One region of the Pseudomonas sp. A125 genome, then DNA from elsewhere that is predicted to be linked to it. Evidence: predicted binding sites of a transcription regulator. Region 1 holds the regulator's gene; each other region holds the start of a gene.
What was found. The regulator sigma-54, encoded in region 1, starts transcription at its own class of promoters, with help from an activator protein. The targets are predictions, from matches to a motif close to ANTGGCATNNANNTTGCTNT.
Positions count from the first base shown of each region.

Region 2: a site for sigma-54 is predicted at 2,616-2,635, ahead of flgB (flagellar basal body rod protein FlgB). Genes of this name have one in related genera too.
Region 3: a site for sigma-54 is predicted at 1,266-1,285, ahead of glnA (glutamate--ammonia ligase). Genes of this name have one in related genera too.
Region 4: a site for sigma-54 is predicted at 2,478-2,497, ahead of ACZRN6_RS04705 (circularly permuted type 2 ATP-grasp protein). Genes of this name have one in related genera too.

Region 1 is NZ_JBUZVP010000034.1:27,394-31,459, reverse strand. Features, by position in the region: gene ACZRN6_RS31210 (HPr family phosphocarrier protein) at 1-77, opposite strand, end outside; gene rapZ (RNase adapter RapZ) at 94-951, opposite strand; gene ptsN (PTS IIA-like nitrogen regulatory protein PtsN) at 954-1,418, opposite strand; gene hpf (ribosome hibernation-promoting factor, HPF/YfiA family) at 1,431-1,736, opposite strand; gene ACZRN6_RS31190 (RNA polymerase factor sigma-54) at 1,812-3,305, opposite strand; gene lptB (LPS export ABC transporter ATP-binding protein) at 3,490-4,066, opposite strand, start outside.
Region 2 is NZ_JBUZVP010000002.1:257,556-261,621, forward strand. Features, by position in the region: gene flgA (flagellar basal body P-ring formation chaperone FlgA) at 1-561, opposite strand, end outside; gene ACZRN6_RS04230 (chemotaxis protein CheV) at 642-1,574, shown strand; gene cheR (protein-glutamate O-methyltransferase CheR) at 1,618-2,445, shown strand; gene flgB (flagellar basal body rod protein FlgB) at 2,678-3,085, shown strand; gene flgC (flagellar basal body rod protein FlgC) at 3,089-3,541, shown strand; gene flgD (flagellar hook assembly protein FlgD) at 3,558-4,066, shown strand, end outside.
Region 3 is NZ_JBUZVP010000004.1:178,457-182,522, reverse strand. Features, by position in the region: gene glnA (glutamate--ammonia ligase) at 1-1,166, opposite strand, end outside; gene thiI (tRNA uracil 4-sulfurtransferase ThiI) at 1,500-2,954, shown strand; gene typA (translational GTPase TypA) at 3,094-4,066, shown strand, end outside.
Region 4 is NZ_JBUZVP010000002.1:349,297-353,362, reverse strand. Features, by position in the region: gene ACZRN6_RS04715 (transglutaminase family protein) at 1-85, opposite strand, end outside; gene ACZRN6_RS04710 (alpha-E domain-containing protein) at 82-1,032, opposite strand; gene ACZRN6_RS04705 (circularly permuted type 2 ATP-grasp protein) at 1,036-2,445, opposite strand; gene ACZRN6_RS04700 (ribonuclease E inhibitor RraB) at 2,871-3,212, opposite strand; gene ACZRN6_RS04695 (hypothetical protein) at 3,427-3,687, opposite strand; gene ACZRN6_RS04690 (START domain-containing protein) at 3,768-4,066, opposite strand, start outside.

The sequences.
Region 1 (4,066 bases):
GCAACGCCGACGAACTTGGCCGAGGCCCGGGCGTGCAGGCCCAGCTTGTTGATGATTTCAATTTCCAGAGCGGGCATCGCGGGGGTGTTCCTTTCAGCTGAGGTCGCGGTGGCGAACCTGGACGTTCTTGAGGGTTTGGTGCAGCACCTTGCCCAGGCGTTCGGTCAGGTAGACGGAACGGTGATGGCCGCCGGTGCAGCCAATGGCGATGGTGACATAAGCCCGGTTGCTGGCCGCAAAACGCGGCAGCCACTTGAGCAGGTAGCTGGAGATGTCCTGGAACATCTCCTCCACATCCGGTTGCGCCGCCAGGTACTCGGCCACAGGCTCGTCCAGCCCGGACTGATCGCGCAATTCCGGCTTCCAATACGGGTTGGGCAGGCAGCGCACGTCAAACACCAGGTCGGCATCTACCGGCATGCCACGCTTGAAGCCAAACGACTCCACGAGGAACGCCGTGCCCGGCTCTGGCTGGTTCAGCAGGCGCAGCTTGATCGCATCACGCAGTTGATACAGGTTCAGGCTGGTGGTGTTGATCTTGAGGTCAGCCAGGTCAATGATCGGCCCCAGCAGCTTGGTCTCGTCTTCGATGGCTTCGGCCAGCGAGCGATGCGGGCTGCTAAGAGGGTGGCGTCGACGGGTTTCGGAGAAGCGCTTGAGCAGGGTCTCTTCGTCGGCGTCCAGGTACAGCACATCGCAATGGATGTGCTTGGCGCGCACTTCTTCGAGCAGCTCAGGGAAGCGTGTGAGGTGGCTGGGCAGGTTTCGGGCGTCGATCGAGACAGCGACCAGTGGTTGCGCGAGCTCAGTGTGAATCAGTGCGCGTTCCGCCAGTTCCGGCAGCAGGCCGGCGGGCAGGTTGTCGATGCAATAGAAGCCGTTGTCCTCAAGAACATTGAGGGCCGTGCTTTTGCCTGAGCCGGACCGGCCACTGACGATGATCAAACGCATGATTAATGCCTGCTTTGTTCATCCAGGACGACCTGATAGAGCGCCTCGTTGCTGGAGGCGCTGCGCAGTTTGTCGCGTACTTCCTTGCGGTCGAGCATGCTGGCGATCTGCCGAAGCAGTTCCAGGTGCGCATCGGTGGCAGCTTGCGGGACCAGCAGTACAAACAGCAGGTCGACCGGGGCGCCATCGATGGCGTCGAAATCGATTGGGGCATCCAGGTGCAGCAGGGCGCTGACTGGAGATTCACAGCCTTGCAGGCGGCAGTGAGGAATGGCGATTCCGTTGCCAAAGCCGGTCGAGCCGAGCTTTTCACGGGCGATCAGAGCCTCGTACACAGCTTGCGTATCCAGCTCGGGCACTTCGCGGCCGATCAGGTTGGCAATTTGTTCGAGGGCACGCTTTTTACTGCCGCCCGGCACGTTCACGAGGGAACGGCCGGGGGTCAGGATGGTTTCAAGTCGAATCATGGGTGGGGAGTGTTAGCGGCCGGTGCCTTGAAGAAGGCTCTGCTGCTTTTCCTTATGCTTTTTAAGTTGGCGGTCAAGCTTGTCAGTCAAGGCATCGATCGATGCATACATGTCTTCATGCTCGGCATTGGCGACCACTTCGCCACCGGGTATCTGCAAGGTCGCTTCGATTTTCTGCTGAAGCTTATCGACCTTCATGATGACCTGCACATTGGTGATCTTGTCGAAATGACCCTCAAGTCGTTTCAGCTTCTGCTCGACGTATTCGCGCAATGGAGGGGTGACTTCTACATGGTGTCCACTGATGTTGACTTGCATACAGCTTCTCCTTCGTTGCCAGTGCATAAAGCGGCAGGCCGGGGTGCCTGCCACTGGAACGCTATGGCCCGCCCGTCACATCAAACGCTTACGCTCGCTGGAAGGCGCGATCCCAAGGGACTCGCGGTACTTGGCGACGGTTCGACGGGCGACCTGAATGCCTTGTGCCTCCAGTAAACCAGCGATCTTGCTGTCACTCAACGGCTTTTTCTGATTTTCCGCGGCAACCAGTTTTTTGATGATCGCGCGGATCGCCGTGGACGAGCATTCGCCGCCTTCGGAGGTGCTGACGTGGCTGGAGAAAAAGTATTTCAGCTCATAGATACCCCGTGGGGTATGCATGAATTTTTGTGTGGTTACCCGGGAAATCGTTGATTCGTGCATGCCCACCGCCTCGGCGATGTCGTGCAATACCAGCGGCTTCATCGCTTCATCGCCGTATTCCAGGAAACCGCGCTGGTGTTCGACGATCTGGGTGGCGACTTTCATCAGGGTTTCGTTGCGGCTTTGCAGGCTCTTGATGAACCAGCGGGCTTCCTGCAACTGGTTACGCATGAAGGTGTTGTCGGCGCTGGTGTCGGCGCGGCGCACAAAGCCTGCGTATTGCGGGTTGACCCGCAGGCGCGGCACCGATTCCTGGTTCAACTCCACCAGCCAGCGCTCGTTGTCCTTGCGCACGATCACGTCGGGCACCACATATTCGGCTTCGCTGGACTCGATCTGCGAGCCAGGGCGCGGGTTCAGGCTCTGCACCAGCTCGATGATCTGGCGCAGGTCATCTTCCTTGAGCTTCATGCGGCGCATCAGCTGGCTGTAGTCGCGGCTGCCGAGCAGGTCGATGTAGTCGGTGACCAGGCGCTGCGCCTCGGCCAGCCAAGGGGTCTTGGCTGGCAATTGGCGCAGTTGCAGCAGCAGGCATTCGCTCAGGGTGCGCGCGCCGATACCGGCGGGCTCGAACTGCTGGATGCGGTGCAGGACGGCTTCGATTTCGTCCAGTTCGATGTCCAGTTCCGGGTCGAAGGCCTCGAGGATCTCCTCAAGGGACTCGTCCAGGTAGCCCTGATTGTTGATGCAGTCGATCAGGGTCACAGCGATCAGTCGATCGGTGTCAGACATCGGTGCCAGGTTCAGTTGCCAGAGCAGATGGCTCTGCAGGCTCTCGCCGGCGGAGGTTCGGGTAGTGAAGTCCCACTCGTCATCATCATTGCTGGGCAGGCTGCTGGCGCTGGTCTGGTAGACGTCTTCCCAGGCGGTGTCGACGGGAAGTTCGTTGGGAATGCGTTCGTTCCATTCACCTTCCTCAAGGTTGTCCACCGTGGGGGCGGTTTCCTGGTAGGAGGTTTCCTGTACGTCGGGGTTGGGTTTTTGCTCGATGTTGTCGGCAAGCGGGTCTGCATTATCGAAGTCGTCGCCTTCTTCCTGGCGTTCGAGCATCGGATTGGACTCCAGGGCCTCCTGGATTTCCTGTTGCAGGTCCAGGGTCGACAATTGGAGCAGGCGGATGGCCTGTTGCAGCTGAGGTGTCATCGTCAGCTGCTGGCCCATTCTCAGGACTAGCGATGGTTTCATGGCAGGGGCTTAACACCTTATTCGCCGGCGCAATGCGCCATCCACGACAGGGCGCGTGAGCGCCAAACATAAGCAAATTATATGCCTGATATCGGGGGCTTTGCCTAGAGCGCGGTAACAATAAAAATACTGAGGTTTTTATTGACTCCCGCGCTCCATGGCGAATGGCCTGATACCACCGTGTTTACAGGCGGAACTCGTGACCCAAATACACTTCCTTGACCAGTTCGTTGGCCAGGATGGTGGCCGAGTCACCTTCGGCAATCAGTTGCCCATCGTTGACGATATACGCGGTTTCGCAGATATCGAGGGTCTCGCGGACATTGTGGTCGGTGATCAATACACCGATGCCCTTGGCCTTGAGGTGATGGATGATCTGCTTGATATCGCCGACCGAGATCGGGTCGACACCGGCGAAAGGTTCGTCCAGCAGGATGAACTTCGGCGCAGTGGCCAGGGCGCGGGCGATTTCCACGCGACGACGCTCACCGCCGGACAGGCTCATGCCGAGGTTGTCGCGAATGTGGTTGATGTGGAATTCCTGCAGCAGGCTTTCCAGCTCTTGCTTGCGCCCGGCGCGGTCGAGTTCCTTGCGGGTCTCGAGGATGGCCATGATGTTGTCAGAAACCGACAGTTTGCGGAAGATCGACGCCTCCTGCGGGAGATAGCCAATGCCTGCTTGGGCGCGACCGTGCATGGGCTGGTGGCTCACGTCCAGGTCGTCGATCAGCACGCGGCCCTGATCGGCCTGTACCAGGCCC
Region 2 (4,066 bases), on a different contig from region 1:
CAGGGTAATCACCTGGTCGGCCACCATTGGTCGGGTAAGTTTTTGCCCGATCGCCTGGTCAAGGGTCGTGAGGTAGCCCTGGTTGATCAGGCTGATGTCCCGCTCGCGCATCGCAACGTCTTCATAGCCAATGATCCCGGTACGTTTCAGGGGGCGGGTAACCACCACTACGTCGCGAAACAACTTGACCTGGGCCGGCACGAACACTGTCCAGGGCGATGCGCCTTCGCAGCGTACCTTTACGGTCACACGCCCGATGGGTTGGGCCGGGCTTTCCAGGCTGGCTGTCAATTCCTTGTCGCACATGGGCATGCGCAGGCGCGGATCCAGTTGGTTGACCTGGATTTCATAGCGCCCGGGTGTCTGCGTGGTAGCCAGATAATCTTCTACAGTGAACTCAAGAAAGCCTTGAGTGACGCCGATAAGCAGATCAGGCAAGGTGACGTTATCGGCGCGGGTTGCTTGGCCTGTGGCCAAGACAAGCAACGCCATCGAGGCGCAGAGCAATCTGCGGTACTGTGGGGATCGGAGGCGTCGGGAAACTGTCGTTTTGATATCCATGGCCAATAAAAAAGCAAAGCTCGTGCCGTTTAGTGTTGGGTGCGCGTCGTACCCCTAAGTTTTAGCGTAGGAGTCTGGGCATGGCCGGTGTAATGGATTCAGTAAACCAGCGCACACAGCTGGTAGGGCAGAATCGCCTGGAGTTGCTGCTGTTTCGTCTGGACGGCAAGCAGCTGTACGGGATTAACGTCTTCAAGGTTCGGGAAGTGCTGCAATGTCCCAAGCTGACAATAATGCCCAAGTCCAGCCCGGTGGTGTGTGGTGTGGCCAGCATCCGTGGCGCGACGATCCCGATTCTTGACCTGGCAATGGCAACCGGTTCGGCCGGTTTGCAGGACCGTGAGAATCCGTTTGTGATCATCACCGAGTACAACACCAAGACCCAGGGTTTCCTGGTGCGCTCGGTGGAACGCATCGTCAACATGAACTGGGAAGAGATCCATCCGCCGCCCAAGGGCACGGGGCGCGATCACTACCTCACGGCGGTGACGCGGGTCGACAACCAGTTGGTGGAGATCATCGACGTAGAGAAAATCCTCGCCGAAGTGGCCCCGACCTCGGAGGCGATCTCGGTCGGCGTAGTAGACGCCGAAACCGCACACAAGGCGATCTCGCTGCGGGTGCTGACGGTGGACGACTCCTCGGTGGCGCGCAAGCAGGTGTCTCGTTGCCTGCAGACGGTGGGCGTTGAAGTGGTGGCGCTCAATGACGGGCGCCAGGCCCTGGACTACCTGCGCAAGCTGGTGGATGAGGGCAAGAAGCCGGAAGAAGAATTCCTGATGATGATCTCCGACATCGAGATGCCGGAAATGGACGGCTACACCCTCACGGCCGAGATACGCAACGACCCACGCATGCAAAAACTACATATCATCCTGCATACTTCGTTGTCGGGTGTATTCAATCAGGCGATGGTCAAGAAGGTCGGTGCCGATGACTTCCTGGCCAAGTTCCGCCCTGATGACCTGGCATCCCGGGTAGTCGACCGGATCAAGGCAGCAGATCACGGCTAGGGGCTTTTTCCCTGGCGGTCACACGATTTAAGAGGCGGTATCATTGTCTACGGGTAATTTGGATTTCGAACAGTTCCGGGTCTTCCTGGAAAAAGCCTGTGGCATATTGCTCGGTGAAAACAAGCAGTACCTGGTATCCAGCCGTCTCAACAAACTGATGGAGCAGCAAGGCATCAAGTCCCTCGGGGAGTTGGTGCAACGGATCCAGGGCCAACCGCGCAGCGGGCTCAAGGAAATGGTGGTCGATGCCATGACCACCAATGAAACCTTGTGGTTTCGTGATACCTATCCGTTTGAAGTGCTTAAGAGCAAGGTGCTGCCCGAGGCGATCAAGGCTGCGCCCGGCCAGCGCTTGCGCATTTGGTCGGCCGCGTGTTCGTCGGGGCAGGAGCCGTATTCGATTTCGATGTCCATCGATGAGTTCGAGCGGACCAACCTGGGCCAGTTAAAGGCCGGTGCGCAAATCGTGGCCACTGACTTGTCCGGCACCATGCTCACCAACTGCAAGACCGGCGAGTACGATAGCCTGGCGCTGGGGCGCGGGTTGTCGCAGGAGCGCCTGCAACGCTTCTTTGATCCCAAGGGCGCCGGGCGCTGGGCGGTGAAGGCACCGATCAAGAGCCGGGTTGAGTTTCGCTCGTTCAACCTGCTGGACAGCTACGCCAGCCTCGGCAAGTTCGACATGGTGTTTTGCCGCAACGTGTTGATCTACTTCTCGGCAGAAGTGAAGAAAGACATCTTGTTGCGCATCCACGGCACCCTCAAGCGTGGCGGCTATCTGTTCCTGGGCGCTTCCGAGGCGCTGAACGGTTTGCCGGATCATTACCAGATGGTGCAGTGCAGCCCCGGGATCATTTACCAGGCCAAGTGATGAATGCATGAACAAAAAGGGAGGCCCGCACAGGCCTCCCTTTTTTATGGCGGTAAAGCGGCAAGCCCTTATTGCCGCTTTACTGGCGTTTCGCGGAAGCCCTTTGCCGCTTTTCTGGCATTGCCGCCGGCAATGTCCTCGCAAACCCTTGATTTACGGCGCTCAAGCAACTTGGCATGGCCCTTGCTAAAACCCTTGTTACGAAAAGCAGGTCAGCCTAAAGGTTTCCGCCATGAGCATCAGCTTCGATAAAGCGCTCGGTATCCACGAACAAGCCCTGGGCTTCCGCGCCCAGCGTGCCGAAGTCCTGGCCAACAACATTGCCAACGCCGACACCCCGAACTACAAGGCTCGGGACCTGGACTTCTCTGCCGTGCTCGCCGCCCAGCAAGACAAGACCAAGAACGGCACCTTCGCCCTGAACATGACCAACAGCCGTCATATCGAAGCGCAAGGCCTGGGTAATGGTGACGAGTCGCTGCTGTATCGCACGCCGATGCAACCGTCGATCGACCAGAACACCGTGGACGCCCAGCTGGAGCAATCCGCCTACGCCGAGAACTCGGTGAACTTCCAGGCCAGCTTCACCCTGCTCAACAGTAAATTCAAAGGGCTGATGTCTGCCCTGCGTGGAGAGTAAGCCATGTCCCTCGCCAGTGTTTTTAATATTGCCGGTAGTGGCATGAGCGCGCAGACCACGCGCCTCAACACCGTCGCCAGTAACATCGCCAACGCCGAGACCGTGTCGTCGAGCATTGACCAGACCTACCGCGCCCGGCACCCGGTGTTCGCCACCATGTTCCAGGGCGGCCAAGGCGGCCAGAGCGGCAGCGGCGATTCGCTGTTCCAGAACCAGGATGCCGCAGGCCAAGGTGTACAGGTGCTCGGTGTGGTCGAAGACCAAAGCAACCTCGACGCCCGCTACGAACCGAACCATCCGGCTGCCGACGCCAAAGGGTACGTTTACTACCCCAACGTCAACGTGGTCGAGGAAATGGCAGACATGATTTCCGCCAGCCGCTCGTTCCAGACCAACGCGGAAATGATGAACACCGCCAAAACCATGATGCAGAAAGTCCTGACCCTGGGTCAGTGAAAAGGGGCGCCAAATAATGGCCATTGTTGATACCAGTTCGACGAACACGGCGGTCCAGGATCTTTTCAACACCAAGGTCAAGACGGCTACAGATAACACCAGCGTCGGTGACGCCGCCAAGTCGGCGACGGGCAACCAGGCGATGGGCAAGGACGCGTTCCTGCAATTGCTGGTGACCCAGCTGAAAAACCAGGACCCGCTGTCGCCCCAGGACAATGGCGCGTTCGTGGCACAACTGGCGCAGTTCAGCAGTCTGGAAGGCATCAACAACCTGAATGACTCGGTAAATGCGATTTCCAGCAACTTCAGCTCCTCCCAGGCGCTGCAGGCTTCATCGCTGGTGGGCCGCTCGGTGATCACCCAGACCGACAAGGCGATGGTCGATACCAGCAAGAGCATGACCGGTTCCGTGGCGGTGACAGCGGCGACGGGCAACGTCTCCGTCAAGATCACTGACAAGGACGGCAACGTTGTTCGCACCCTCGACATGGGCGCCCAGAGCGCCGGCAGTTCCAGCTTTGTCTG
Region 3 (4,066 bases), on a different contig from region 1:
CCTGGGTGAATCTTGTTCTGGATACCGTCCAGGCCGGCCATTACCAGGGCTGCGAAGGCCAGGTACGGGTTGGCTGCCGGATCCGGGAAGCGGGCTTCGATACGGCGAGCACGAGGGCTGGACACGTAAGGAATACGGATCGAAGCGGAACGGTTGCGAGCCGAGTAGGCCAGCATTACCGGCGCTTCGAAACCTGGGACCAGACGCTTGTAGGAGTTGGTCGACGGGTTGGTGAAGCCGTTCAGTGCCTTACCGTGCTTGATGATACCGCCGATGAAGTACAGGGCAGTGTCGGACAGGCCGGCATAACCTTCGCCAGCGAAGGTGTTCTTGCCATCTTTGGCGATGGACAGGTGAACGTGCATACCCGAACCGTTATCGCCGTACAGTGGCTTAGGCATGAAGGTAGCGGTACGGCCGTAGGCATCAGCCACGTTGTGTACGCAGTACTTCAGGGTCTGAACTTCGTCAGCCTTGGCTACCAGGGTGTTGAACTTCACACCGATTTCGTTCTGGCCGGCAGTTGCCACTTCGTGGTGGTGAACTTCGATGACCAGGCCCATCTCTTCCATGGCGTTGCACATGGAGGTACGGATTTCGTGGTCGTGGTCGAATGGCGGAACCGGGAAGTAACCACCTTTGACGCCTGGACGGTGGCCTTTGTTGCCGCCTTCGATGTCCTGGTCGGACATCCACGAACCTTGTTCAGAGAAGATCTTGAACATGGAGCCAGAGATGTCGGACTTGAACTTGACCGAATCAAAGATGAAGAACTCTGGTTCCGGACCTACGAATACGGTGTCGCCGATACCGGTCGACTTCAGGTATTCCTCGGCACGCTTGGCGATCGCACGTGGGTCACGGTCGTAGCCTTGCATGGTCGAAGGCTCGATCACGTCGCAGACGATGATCAGCGTTGGGTCTTCGGTGAACGGGTCGAGTACGGCGGTGCTGTCGTCCGGCATCAGGATCATGTCGGAAGCTTCGATGCCTTTCCAGCCAGCAATGGAGGAGCCGTCGAACATTTTGCCTTCTTCGAAGAAGGCGTCATCCAGCGCGTCGCGAGCCGGCATGGTCACGTGGTGCTGAGTGCCTTTTGTGTCCGTGAAGCGCAGATCAATCCATTTGACGTCATGATCTTTGATGAGTTGAACCGACTTCGACATAGTGTCCTCCGGGTGGCTTCGGGCTGGGGTAGTGGAGTAGCCCTTAGAATGTGGGTGATGCCGGCGCGAATACTCGACCAAGGCAACCTGCCTCACAAGAGAGCAAATTGCATGCCAGTGCCCCGACATGGGTTTTTTGCCACAAAATCGCCCCTATAAAGGTGCAATCCGCTGAAACGGAATAAATTGCGCACCGCAATGTAGCGCTTATTTTCATTTATGACCCGTTTTGGTGCGCTAAAGGTCCGTTGCATATTAACTGGTTAAACCTTGAGCGATTTCCGCTATAATCCGCGCCCCCCTTTTTCGGCTGGGCCTGCGCGCGCTGTTTTCATGAAATTAATCGTTAAAGTCTTCCCCGAGATCACCATCAAGAGCCGACCGGTACGGATGCGTTTCATCCGTCAATTGGCCAAAAACATCCGTGCCGTGCTCCGCGATCTGGACCCGGCTGTGGTGGTGAATGGTGTGTGGGACAATCTCGAGCTGGAAACCCGCCTCACAGACCCCAAGGCCTTGAAGGACATGACCGAGCGCCTGAGCTGCGTGCCGGGCATCGCGCATTTCCTGCAGGTTGACGAGTACCCGCTGGGCGACTTCGATGACATCACCGAAAAGTGCAAACAGCACTACGGCGATGTGCTGGCCGGCAAGGTTTTTTCGGTGCGTTGCAAGCGCGCCGGCAAGCATCCGTTCACCTCCATGGATGTAGAGAAATACGTTGGCAGCAAGCTGCGTCGCGAGTGCGGCGCCGCCGGAATTTCCCTGAAAGAGCCGCAAATTGAAGTGCGCATGGAAATTCGCGACCAACGGTTGTTTGTGATTCACAGCCAGCACAACAGCATCGGCGGCTACCCGCTGGGTGCACTGGAACAGACCCTGGTATTGATGTCCGGCGGTTTCGATTCCACCGTGGCGGCCTACCAGATCATGCGCCGCGGGCTGATGAGCCACTTCTGCTTCTTCAACCTGGGCGGGCGTGCACACGAATTGGGCGTGATGGAAGTCGCGCATTACATCTGGAAGAAGTACGGCAGCTCGCAACGGGTGCTGTTTGTCAGCGTACCGTTTGAGGAAGTCCTGGGAGAAATTCTCGGGAAAGTCGATAACAGTCATATGGGCGTAGTATTGAAGCGTATGATGTTGCGCGCTGCGTCCCGAATCGCGGATCGGCTGGAAATCGACGCACTGGTCACCGGTGAGGCGATTTCCCAGGTGTCCAGCCAGACCCTGCCGAACCTGTCGTTGATCGACTCTGTGACCGAGAAGCTGGTATTGCGCCCGCTGATCGCCAGTCACAAGCAAGACATCATCGACCTGGCGACCCAGATCGGCACGGCGGATTTCGCCAAGCACATGCCGGAATATTGCGGGGTCATCTCGGTGAACCCCAAGACGCACGCCAAGCGCAACCGCGTGGAGTACGAAGAACAACAGTTCGACATGGCGGTGCTCGAGCGTGCGCTTGAGAACGCCAAACTGGTGCCGATCGATCGGGTTATCGACGAGTTGGGCCAGGATTTGCAGATCGAAGAAGTCAGCGAGGCTCTGGCCGGTCAGATCATCATCGACATCCGTCACCCGGATGCCGCTGAAGACGAGCCGCTGGAAATCGCTGGCATCGACGTACAAACGTTGCCGTTCTATGCATTGAATGCGCGTTTCAAGGAACTGGATGACAGCCGTCAGTACCTGTTGTATTGCGACAAAGGCGTGATGAGTCGCCTGCATGCCCACCATTTGCTCAGTGAGGGGCATGCCAATGTGCGCGTTTATCGACCGAGCTAAGAGCCCGGGGCTGTTTGCCTGTGGCCTGCGTCACCGGCCCCCCGACTCTGCCGTCAAGCTGTAACGGCAAGGCCTGACTCTACTGTTAATCGCTGCCACGACCTGTCAGCACACCGAATCCTCTGATCGAGATACACAAGTGATCGAAAATCTACGCAACATCGCCATCATTGCTCACGTTGACCATGGTAAGACCACCCTGGTAGACAAACTCTTGCGTCAATCCGGCACCCTGGAGCGCAACGAGCTCAACGACGAGCGCGTGATGGACTCCAACGACCAGGAGAAAGAGCGCGGTATTACCATTCTGGCGAAAAACACCGCCATCAACTGGAACGGCTACCACATCAACATCGTGGACACCCCGGGCCACGCCGACTTCGGCGGCGAAGTTGAACGCGTAATGTCGATGGTTGACTCCGTTCTGCTGCTGGTCGATGCCCAAGACGGCCCTATGCCGCAAACCCGTTTCGTGACCAAGAAGGCTTTCGAAGCCGGCCTGCGTCCAATCGTGGTAATCAACAAGGTTGACCGTCCAGGCGCGCGTCCGGACTGGGTTCTGGACCAGATCTTCGACCTGTTCGACAACCTCGGTGCCACCGAAGAACAGCTGGACTTCAAAGTCGTCTACGCCTCGGCCCTGAACGGCATTGCCGGTCTGGAACACACCGACATGGCTGAAGACATGACCCCGCTGTACCAGTCGATCGTCGACAACGTACCTGCGCCGAAAGTCGACCGCGATGGTCCGTTCCAGATGCAAATCTCCGCACTGGACTACAACAGCTTCCTGGGCATCATCGGCGTTGGCCGTATTGCTCGTGGTCGCGTCAAGCCGAACACTCCGGTTGTGGCGATCGATGCTGATGGCAAGCGCCGTAACGGCCGTATCCTGAAGCTGATGGGTCACCACGGTCTGCACCGTGTAGACGTTGAAGAAGCAGCTGCCGGCGACATCGTCTGCATCAGCGGCTTCGACCAGCTGTTCATCTCCGACACCCTGTGCGACCCACAGAGCGTTGAAGCGATGAAGCCGCTGACCGTTGACGAACCAACCGTTTCGATGACCTTCCAGGTTAACGACTCGCCGTTCTGCGGCCGTGAAGGCAAGT
Region 4 (4,066 bases), on a different contig from region 1:
GGGGCGTGAGGCGCAGGTACTGGATGCTGGCACGCACCTGGTCTTCGTAGTGGTAGGTGGTTTCGTGGCTGATGGAAAGTCTCATGCCGCCTCCAGGTAGGAACTGTAAATAGCATCACCCAACTCGCGCACGAGCGGGATGAAGTCGGTCAGCCATGCGTGCAGGCCTTCCTCAAGAATTTCGTCGATCGCGGTAAAGCGCAGGCGCGCGTCCATTTCCGCCGCCAGGCGCTGGGCCGGGCGCCCGTTGATGCCGGGCAGGCTGCCAAGGATCTGGTCGATCTCTTCACTGCACGCGCGCAGCGAACGCGGGACGTCGGCGCGCAGCAGCAACAGTTCGGCGACTTGCCGGGCGCCGGGGGCGTCGCGGTAGATTTCGGTGTAGGCCTCGAAAGACGACAAGGCCCGCAACAACGCACTCCACTGATAGTAGGCGTGGGCGGTGCCATCGGTGACCGCTTCGGCCTGGTCGCCGGCCATTTCGTAACGGGCATCCAGCAGGCGCAGGGTGTTGTCGGCGCGCTCGATAAACGTGCCCAACCGAATAAAACGAAACGCGTCGTTACGCATGATGGTGCCGTAGGTGGCGCCCCGGAACAGGTGGGAACGCTCCTTGACCCATTCACAGAACCGGCTCATGCCATAGCGACTCAGGCCCTGCTGGGCAATGTCGCGAATTTCCAACCAGGTGGCGTTGATGTTTTCCCACATGTCGGCGGTAATTCGCCCACGTACCGCATGGGCACTGGCCCGCGCGGAACCCAGGCAGCTGTAGATGCTTGCCGGGTTGGCGGCATCCAGCGCGAAGAAGTGCAACAAACGTTCGGCGTGCAGCTCACCGTGGCGCTCGCGGTAATCGTCGAGGGTGCCGGTGATCAGCAACGGCATCGCCAGTTCATGCAGGCCATCGCCACGCCCGTCCTGGGGCATCAGCGACAGCGAATAGCTGACGTCGAGCATCCGCGCGAGGTTTTCCGCGCGCTCCAGGTAGCGCGACATCCAATACAAATCCGAGGCAGTTCTACTCAACATATTTCAATCCTCGACCACCCAGGTGTCTTTGGTACCGCCGCCCTGGGACGAGTTGACCACCAGCGAGCCTTCGCGCAGCGCCACACGGGTCAGGCCGCCAGGGACCACGCGGGTTTCCTTGCCTTGCAGCACGAATGGACGCAGGTCGATATGCCGTGGGGCGATGCCGTTCTCGACAAAGGTCGGGCAGGTCGACAGGCACAGAGTGGGTTGTGCGATATAGGCGTGGGGCTTGGCCTTGATGCGTGCGCGGAAGGCTTCGATTTCTGCCGCCGTAGCTGCTGGGCCGACCAGCATGCCGTAGCCACCGGAGCCTTGGGTTTCCTTCACCACCAACTCCGGAAGGTTGGCCAGCACGTGGGACAGTTCACTGGGATTACGGCACTGGAATGTAGGAACATTCTTCAGGATCGGCTCTTCATCCAGGTAAAAACGGATCATCTCGGTGACGAAGGGGTACACCGACTTGTCATCCGCGACCCCGGTGCCGATGGCATTCGCCAGCACCACATTGCCCGAGCGATACGCCGCCAGCAGGCCCGGTACGCCGAGCATCGAGCCCGGGTTGAAGGCCAGCGGGTCGAGGAACGCATCGTCGAGGCGGCGGTAGATCACGTCCACCGCTTTGGGGCCATCGGTGGTGCGCATGAACACACGGTCATCACGCACGAACAGATCGGCACCTTCTACCAGTTCCACACCCATTTCCCGGGCCAGGAACGCATGCTCGAAGAACGCACTGTTGAAACGCCCCGGGGTCAGCACCACCACACTGGGGTTATCCAGCGGGCTGGAGCTTTTCAGGGTGTCGAGCAGCAGGTTGGGGTAATGGTCGATCGGCGCGATGCGCTGGGCGGCGAACAGTTCGGGGAACAGGCGCATCATCATCTTGCGGTCTTCGAGCATATAGCTCACACCGCTTGGGGTGCGCAGGTTGTCTTCGAGGACGTAGTAAGTACCGTCGCCATCGCGTACGAGGTCGACGCCGGAGATGTGGGAATAGATATCGCGGTGCAGGTCCAGGCCCTGCATCGCCAACTGGTATTGCTCGTTGGCCAGCACTTGCTCGGCAGGGATGATCCCGGCCTTGATGATGCGTTGCTCGTGGTACAGGTCGGCGAGGAACATGTTCAGCGCCTTCACCCGTTGGATGCAGCCACGCTCGACAATCCGCCATTCGCTGGCCGGAATACTGCGCGGAATCGTGTCAAAGGGGATCAGGCGTTCGGTGCCTTGCTCATCGCCATAGAGGGTGAAGGTGATGCCGGCCCGGTGAAACAGCAAATCGGCTTCGCGCCGGCGCTGGGCCAGCAATTCAGGGGGCGTCTCGGCCAACCAGCGGGCAAATTCGCGGTAATGGGGGCGCACCAGCCCTGCCCCGTCGTACATCTCATCATAATAAGTGCGGATCATGCCGTACTCCTTGTCACCCGGACGCAAGAACCATCGCAAGGCCCGTGCCAGCGGCATAAACACTTAAGTATCAATCAGTTGGATATAAGCGCAGACCTCACTGCACCGTCCCGGTGCAGCAAATGCCCGCTGTCATGGGCGACGCCTCATTGCAATGCAGGCCATGACTATCAACAGCATAGTCAGAGTTGATTTCACTGCCCGGCTATCCTTGCGGATAATCACCTCCATCAGCTGAACAGGACAGGTCCTACAGCTTCATCCATTGAGCAACATCGCTTGTACCGAATCGCTCTCCTCCTTTGCGATCTTCCCTTTGGCCACCCTGCTCGGGTGGCTTTTTTTTGTGCAGGATTTTTCCCGATCCAGAAACAAAAACGGCCGACCCAAAGGTCAGCCGATACGCTGTGAAGTTGTTCATCCTGCTACATGGGTAACCCACGCACCTCCTGTTTTACGCCCCATCCTTCAATGATCCCGCCCAAGGGCTCGACCACCGCCTCAAAGTCTTGCTCAAAGTCTCCTATGCCGTCGTAGGTGGCGAACATGATTTTGCTCAGTTCCAGGTACCAGGCGCCGTCATCCCGCGCGCTGACCTGGGCATTCAGCGATTCTCCACGAAACCGACCCGCAGCCCGGCGCGCACGTTCCTCATCCGGGAAAATGGCGTAGAACTCGATGGGGTGGAAACGCGAGAAGTCAAAGCCGCCCTCTTTCATGCGGCGCAACACGTTGGTGCTGATGTCTTCTTGATAGGCTGTGCTCATGAAACGTCCTCCTCAAACTGATGGATAGACTTTCCGTGCGTCCCATGGCCCGCGCTGCAAGGGCGCGGGTGTTACGGCAATGAGGTCGCCGCTGGGAGACAAGCATGTAGCTGACAAGACCAGACCTTAGCGATTCATTTCGCTGATCTCGATTGCAGAGTAGCGCGAAGCTATCACCTCCACCAGAGGGTCATGGAGGACGTACAGGAAATGTTCAGGCGTCTTTGGTGACAGTGAGGATTTCAATGCTGTTCAGGTCTTTCAAACTCTTGACCGTAGGCTTCTCGGTACGACCTTCCAGGTCGTTGAGATCCAGTTCTTTCAAAGCTGGCGCGACACGATTGCGAAGCAAGTGCGCGGCCTCTTCCAAGGTAGGCTCGTGCTCACAGTCGAACTGCACGACCTTTATCTGACCATCATCGTCAGTGAAGGAAACATTCCACTTTGGCATCAGTGCCTCCTCGATAAAACCCAAGAGTGGGCTTACACATATCTGGACCTTGATGGCTCGCAAATCGTTCCAATCAAGGCAGGAGGCACACGATCAAAGGGCGCTTACTTCTCGGCGTGTTCTTTCAGGGCTTTCAAGGTGTTGAACGGTGCGTCCACCACAAACTTGTTGGCCAGCCACGACGGCACGCTGCCACCTGGCTCGGTGTGCACCTGGTAGGTCACTTCGGTCAGGTTGTCGCCTTTAGGCACCAGCTTCCAGTAACCATCAACCTGCGCCACGCGCACATAGCCTTTGACTTCGGGCTGGTAGGTCGGCACTTCCAGCAGCTTGCGAGTGACACTGCCATCGGCGGCCTTGGTGGTGGTGATCTCCAGGATCGAATCGCGATCGGTCACCGGGA